Trichocoleus sp. FACHB-46: one gene and its partner. The protein of the gene in region 1 binds, or shares a complex with, the protein of each later gene. Links are inferred from orthologs where the notes say so. Each region holds a gene or a part of one and is shown on either strand. Other genes may lie near its edges.

The links. The genes of interacting proteins can lie anywhere in the genome.
Region 2: the proteins of nuoH (region 1) and H6F72_RS13450 are in contact, whole or in part, in a crystal structure (PDB 6Y11), measured with the Thermus thermophilus proteins. The link is inferred for Trichocoleus sp. FACHB-46 from one-to-one orthologs. Residues at the interface, in WP_096411122.1 of Thermus thermophilus: Arg36, Val44, Arg45, Met46, Gly47, Pro48, Asn49, Arg50, Val51, Leu57, Gln58, Ala61, Asp62, Ile64, Lys65, Ile67, Phe68, Lys69, Glu70, Ile72, Val74, Glu223, Ala224, Glu225, His233, Thr234, Glu235, Tyr236, Ser237, Trp241; in WP_096411117.1 of Thermus thermophilus: Arg16, Glu17, Gly18, Leu24, Leu27, Val28, Trp30, Gly31, Arg32, Asn34, Ser35, Trp37, Thr54, Asp55, Ala56, Asp59, Ala61, Arg62, Phe63, Gly64, Glu66, Val67, Phe68, Arg69, Ala70, Ser71, Arg73, Gln74, Ala75, Asp76.

Annotation. Positions count from the first base shown.
Region 1 is NZ_JACJOD010000022.1:103,910-106,868, forward strand. Bases 132-2,944 are described here. They hold nuoH (NADH-quinone oxidoreductase subunit NuoH), read left to right. Parts: upstream 132-885; coding sequence 886-2,004; downstream 2,005-2,944. Other genes in these bases: H6F72_RS12600 (citrate synthase), read left to right, coding at 132-335; ndhI (NAD(P)H-quinone oxidoreductase subunit I), read left to right, coding at 2,142-2,747; H6F72_RS12615 (NADH-quinone oxidoreductase subunit J), read left to right, coding at 2,788-2,944. In the rest of the region: more of H6F72_RS12600, read left to right, coding at 1-131; more of H6F72_RS12615, read left to right, coding at 2,945-2,959. UniProt on the Escherichia coli protein: NDH-1 shuttles electrons from NADH, via FMN and iron-sulfur (Fe-S) centers, to quinones in the respiratory chain. The immediate electron acceptor for the enzyme in this species is believed to be ubiquinone.
Region 2 is NZ_JACJOD010000022.1:297,835-300,900, forward strand. What follows is about bases 55-2,974. They hold H6F72_RS13450 (NADH dehydrogenase subunit K), read right to left. Parts: upstream 1,927-2,974; coding sequence 1,183-1,926; downstream 55-1,182. Other genes in these bases: leuD (3-isopropylmalate dehydratase small subunit), read left to right, coding at 55-552; H6F72_RS13445 (NAD(P)H-quinone oxidoreductase subunit J), read right to left, coding at 648-1,190; ndhC (photosynthetic/respiratory NAD(P)H-quinone oxidoreductase subunit C), read right to left, coding at 1,923-2,285; H6F72_RS13460 (rubredoxin), read left to right, coding at 2,741-2,974. Outside these bases: more of leuD, read left to right, coding at 1-54; more of H6F72_RS13460, read left to right, coding at 2,975-3,066. UniProt on the Escherichia coli protein: NDH-1 shuttles electrons from NADH, via FMN and iron-sulfur (Fe-S) centers, to quinones in the respiratory chain. The immediate electron acceptor for the enzyme in this species is ubiquinone.

The DNA of each region.
Region 1 (2,959 bases):
ACCCCAGAGCCACGATTCTGCAAAGCTTGGCTGAGCAGCTATTTGAGAAGTTTGGTCGAGACAAATACTACGACATCGCGATCGAGCTAGAGCGAGCTGTAGAAGAAAAGCTAGGTTCCAAGGGAATTTACCCCAACGTTGATTTCTACTCTGGTCTGGTTTATAGCAAATTGGGCATTCCCACCGATTTGTTTACGCCTGTCTTTGCCATCTCTCGGGTAGCTGGCTGGCTAGCTCACTGGAAAGAACAACTGGCCGAAAACCGCATTTTCCGCCCCACCCAGATCTATACCGGGACTCACGAAGCGCCCTACATTCCGATCGAAAAGCGCTAGTTTTTCTTCCCTATCAACGCTATAACTTAGCTGCGATCGCCCCCTAGATCTACTAGTGATGGGTCATGCCCCCCTTGCTGTTCGGGATCAAGCTTGTCAGGATAAGCAAAGTGACGATTTTCAGGAACTCCAGCCCTCAAGCGTGTTGTTTGGGGGTTTTTTGTATGGCAATTCCTAATGAGTTGTGAAAGGCCCTCCACAGGAAGTACGCCTCTCACAACTCGCTAAAAATTTTCTATGGAATCCATAGAGTTTTAGCAAATTAGATTTTTAGATGGGTTGAAGTGAGGGCAGAGCCGCCATCCTCAGTTAAAAATGCTAGGGCTTTAATAGGTACAACTTCTTATGGCTAAGACCGCTGACAAGCCCGTCCAGCGATATACTAGGCACTGTAGAAGTCAAACATTCTTCATAAAGAAACTTAAGTGATCAGTCCATTCTAGTTAGCTGCTGGATTGAGAATTTAGACAGCGACCACAAACTATAAAGTTGCCCACTCAGCAGCTTTTAATTTGGTTGAACGAACTCAGCGATCGCCATTATTGAAAACATGAATCCAGGAATTGACCTACAAGGAAGTTTTATCCAAGCGCTTGTGCAGCTAGGCTTACCCGCCGATGTTGCCAGACTCGTTTGGCTGCCCCTGCCGATGGTTGTAATGCTTCTAGGCGCTACCGTCGGTGTGTTGGCTTGTGTTTGGCTAGAGCGGAAAATCTCAGCCGCCGCTCAACAACGGATTGGCCCAGAGTTCATTGGTCCTTTGGGAGCCCTCGCTCCGGTGGCTGACGGCCTCAAGCTAGTCCTGAAAGAGGATATTATTCCGCTCAAAGCCGACCCTATCCTGTTTACCCTAGGACCCGCGATCGTCGTGATTCCGGTATTTCTGTCCTACCTAATCGTACCTTTCGGACAGAATCTGTTAATCACTGACCTGAACATTGGCGTCTTTCTCTGGATTGCCCTCTCTAGCATTGCCCCCATTGGCCTGCTCATGGCTGGGTATGCCTCGAATAACAAATATTCCTTGATCGGGGGACTGCGGGCAGCCGCTCAGTCAATCAGCTACGAAATCCCCCTGGCTTTGTCGGTCTTAGCGATCGTAATGATGTCGAACAGCCTCAGCACGATTGACATCGTCAACCAACAAGCGGGCTACGGCATTCTAGGATGGAATATTTGGCGGCAACCTGTAGGCTTCTTGATTTTCTGGATTGCTGCCCTCGCTGAATGTGAGCGCCTCCCCTTTGACTTACCAGAAGCGGAAGAAGAACTGGTCGCTGGCTATCAAACTGAGTACACCGGAATGAAGTTTGGCCTCTTCTACCTCGGTTCCTATGTCAACTTGGTCCTCTCAGCCCTCTTCGTCGCTGTGCTATACCTGGGTGGTTGGGAATCCCCCATTCCCCTAGGTTTAATTTCCAACTGGTTCGGCATTAGCGAAACGACGCCTTGGTTGCAAATTATCACTGCAACTTTGGGCATCACCATGACCCTGCTGAAAGCCTATTTCCTGATCTTCCTGGCGATCTTGCTGCGTTGGACAGTACCACGGGTACGGATTGACCAACTCCTCGACTTAGGATGGAAGTTTCTTCTACCTGTAGGCTTGGTGAACTTATTACTGACTGCGGCCCTTAAGCTCACCCTTCCCTTTGCCTTTGGTGGCTAGGTTGGGTAGCTAAAACTACAGCTTAGACAGCCTCGGATGAAGCTGGATATCGAATTGTTAGCCAACTGTATCCTGACTTCATCCCTCTCCCTTCAAGAAGTAAGCTCCATCCTTCATCCTTCAAGAACGGTGACTCCATGCTCAAGTTCCTCAAACAAGTTGGCGACTACACCAAAGAGGCGGTACAAGCCGCTCGCTTCATTGGTCAAGGCTTATCTGTAACCTTCGACCACATGCGCCGACGACCCATTACAGTCCAGTATCCCTACGAAAAACTAATTCCCTCTGAGCGGTTTCGGGGGCGGATTCACTTTGAGTACGACAAATGTATCTCCTGTGAAGTTTGCGTCCGAGTTTGTCCGATCAACCTGCCAGTCGTAGATTGGGAATTTAACAAAGAAACCAAGAAGAAACAGCTCAAGCACTACAGCATTGACTTTGGAGTTTGCATCTTCTGCGGTAACTGTGTGGAATATTGCCCCACCAACTGTCTGTCGATGACGGAAGACTACGAGCTATCAACCTACGATCGCCACCAACTGAACTATGACAACGTGGCTCTAGGTCGCTTGCCGTATAAAGTCACAGATGACCCAATGGTGACACCGCTACGAGAGCTAGTTTACTTACCCAAAGGTGTCATGGACCCTCATGATCTGCCCCCCGGTAGCCAGCGAGCAGGCCAGCGCCCGGAAGAGATTTCGGAACAGCTTGAGCAAAATTCTGAGAAGACCCAAGCCTAATTAGCTTGACGCGCATGCATTCTAAGGAGATTAAAGGATAGTGAATCTAGCGGAAGGAGTTCAGATTGTCTCATTCGGCCTGCTAGGTCTGATGATGATTGGGGCAGCTCTTGGTGTGGTACTGCTGTCTAATATCGTTTACTCAGCCTTCTTGCTTGGTGGTGTGTTCATCAGCATTGCTGGGCTATACATTTTGCTGAATGCGGGCTTTG
Region 2 (3,066 bases), 190 kb from region 1 along the record:
AATGATATTGACACTGATCGCATCATTCCAGCGCGGTTCTTGCGCTGTGTCACGTTTGATGGTTTAGGCGCACAAGTATTTGCAGACGATCGCATTCAAACCCAAGGGCAGCATCCTTTTGATCAGGCGCAGTACCAAGGAGCCAAGATCCTAGTAGTCAACGGCAACTTCGGCTGTGGTTCCTCGCGTGAACATGCGCCTCAAGCTCTTGCTAAATGGGGTATTGAAGCGATCGTGGGTGAGAGTTTTGCAGAAATCTTTTTTGGTAACTGTGTGGCGTTAGGAGTGCCTTGTGTGATGGCGGCTCCAGAAGATGCTAAGCAGTTACAAGAGGCGATCGCGGCTAATCCTCAGGCAGAAGTCAAAGTAGACCTGGAAACCATGCAGGTGCAATGTGGGGACCTTACCCTTCCCGTGACGATGGGTGCAGGTCCATGGCAAATGTTCACCAGTGGCACTTGGGATGCTTGCGGTCAACTCGTCGCCCAAGCCGATCAAATTCGGGCGACTGCTGCCAAACTACCTTACGTTTCCTGGTCAAAAACGGCTTAAGTCTCAAACAAAGAACCTCTCCCCCATCCCCTCTCCTTGAAGGAGAGGGGTGCCGTAGGCGGGGAGAGGTTTAAATTGTTCGCAGCAAACTCAAATTAGTAAGCGTCTTGCAACTCGTAGAAGTCGGGCGAGATATAGTCTTTGCGGAGCGGCCAGCCCACCCAATCTTCGGGCATCAGCAGGCGCTTCAGGTCAGGGTGTCCCTCGTAGACAATGCCAAACATGTCAAAAGCTTCTCGCTCTTGCCAGTCGGCAGTCTTCCAAATCCAATAGACGGAGGGAATTCTGGGCTCTTCGCGAGGGAGAAATACTTTAATTCTCACTTCGTCTGGGCGATCGCTGTAGTCACTGACCTTGGTGAGGTCATAGAAGCTAACTAACTCTTGCCCAGGCCCCGCGTCATATCCACCTTGGCAGCGGAGGTAGTTGAAGCCATAAGCATAAAGAGCAGTCGCGATCGGAATCAGAAAATCGCGATCGACCTTGAGCATTTCTACGCCAGAGCGATCAGGCCCTAAGGACTCATGCTCAAATCCGTTCTCACTCAGCCACTTGGAGATTCTACCAGCCTCGACGATAGGAGCTGGTGTCTGAGCCTGTTCCGCTCCATTTTCAGGGGCATTAGATTCTTCAGCCACGACGAATTTCCTCCTTCTCTGCGGCTTTCAAAGCGGGTGGAACGGGTAGGCCCATTGCTTCTGTAAGTTCCTTAGGTGGCGCTTGACGACTTGGAACTTGCAGATAAGTCCCCGTCGTGATGTCAGGCACCTGCTTCATCTTGTGAGCAATGCTGTAGTAGCGATGAGTTTGGCCCTGCTTGCCGCGCTCTTGCATCGAGTCATTGGCGATTTTCTTTCTCAGCTTGATGATTGCATCGATGATTGCTTCTGGACGTGGGGGACAACCGGGTAAATAGACATCGACAGGAATCAACTTATCCACGCCGCGCACTGTGGTAGGCGAGTCTACGGTAAACATTCCACCCGTAATTGTGCAAGCACCCATTGCAATCACGTACTTCGGATCAGGCATCTGCTCGTACAAACGGACTAAAGCGGGAGCCATCTTCATGTTGATCGTGCCCGCAGTGATAATCAAATCAGCTTGACGCGGGCTAGAACGCGGAATTAAACCAAAGCGATCGAAGTCAAAGCGGGAGCCGATGAGAGCCGCAAATTCAATAAAACAACAGGCAGTTCCATATAACAGAGGCCACAAGCTAGAGAGGCGCGCCCAGTTATAAAGGTCATCTACAGTCGTTAAAATGACATTCTCTGACAGCGCTTGCGTCACTTGGGGACGCTCAATGGGGTTGATAATTTGTTCATTTGGCTGCAAAATTCCGCCATTTTGAGCCGCATCTTTGGGACTCATGACCATTCCAAAGCTCCTTTACGCCAAGCGTAAACTAGACCAATCACGAGAATCGCAATAAAAACTAGGGCTTCGATAAAAGCTAGCAACCCCAATTGGTTGAACGCGACGGCCCAGGGGTACAAGAACACTGTCTCTACGTCAAAGATGACAAAGACTAGGGCAAACATGTAGTAGCGAATGTTGAACTGAATCCAGGCACCCCCAATGGGTTCCATCCCTGACTCGTAGGTGGTGCGACGCTCAGGACCTCGGAGCCGAGGGCGCAATAACTTAGACGCGCTCAGGGCCAGGACAGGTACCAGGCTACAGATAATTAAAAAGCCTAAAAAGTACTCGTAACCACTAAGAACAAACACTGCTAATAACTACCGCTTTAGTGAAAGAACTTGCGCTGCTTTTCATTTACATTTTGACACGCTCACCGTAAACTGGAGCGCCTTATGAGGTGGCTCGACAGAAACTGCCGAGTTCATCCTTCAGTCAAGCTAAATTGGCCTTAGGACTCAACCCACTTACCCACTTCTTGAGTATAAATTCCTGGTGCATCACTCCACTCAATACATTTACTGCATCGTAAATCTCTTTTGCTGGCTGCTCTAAGAGTGGCAGGGTGCCATTACAAGTAAGCCATAGAGTTGGTTTCAGAATTTTTATAGTTAGCACTTGGTGGGAAACGACAGGCACATGACAGGAAGATTAACAGGGTGTGTCATAATCTTTAACAGATATTTTAAGGAAGAGATCTTTTATATAGATCTTCTATATAGATCGTTGGCCTAGATCAAATCCTCACCCCTCTGTTTTTCTCGTCATGAGCACTGAAGCTGTTGATCCTCAATCTCTAGACCGCCATGAGTGTAGAGCATGTGGCTATGTCTACGAACCGGTGAAGGGGGATGACAAGCGTCAAATTCCCCCAGGAACTGCTTTTGAAGAGTTGCCTGCTGATTGGCGCTGTCCAGTTTGCGGTGCCAAAGTTACACAGTTTACAAGTGTTGGACCAGCAGGTGCCGCTTCCGGTTTTCGGGAAAACTTAAGCTATGGCCTTGGAGTCAACCAACTCACCCCTGGGCAGAAAAATTTACTAATCTTCGGAGGTTTGGGGCTGGGGTTCTTACTGTTTCTCAGCCTCTACGG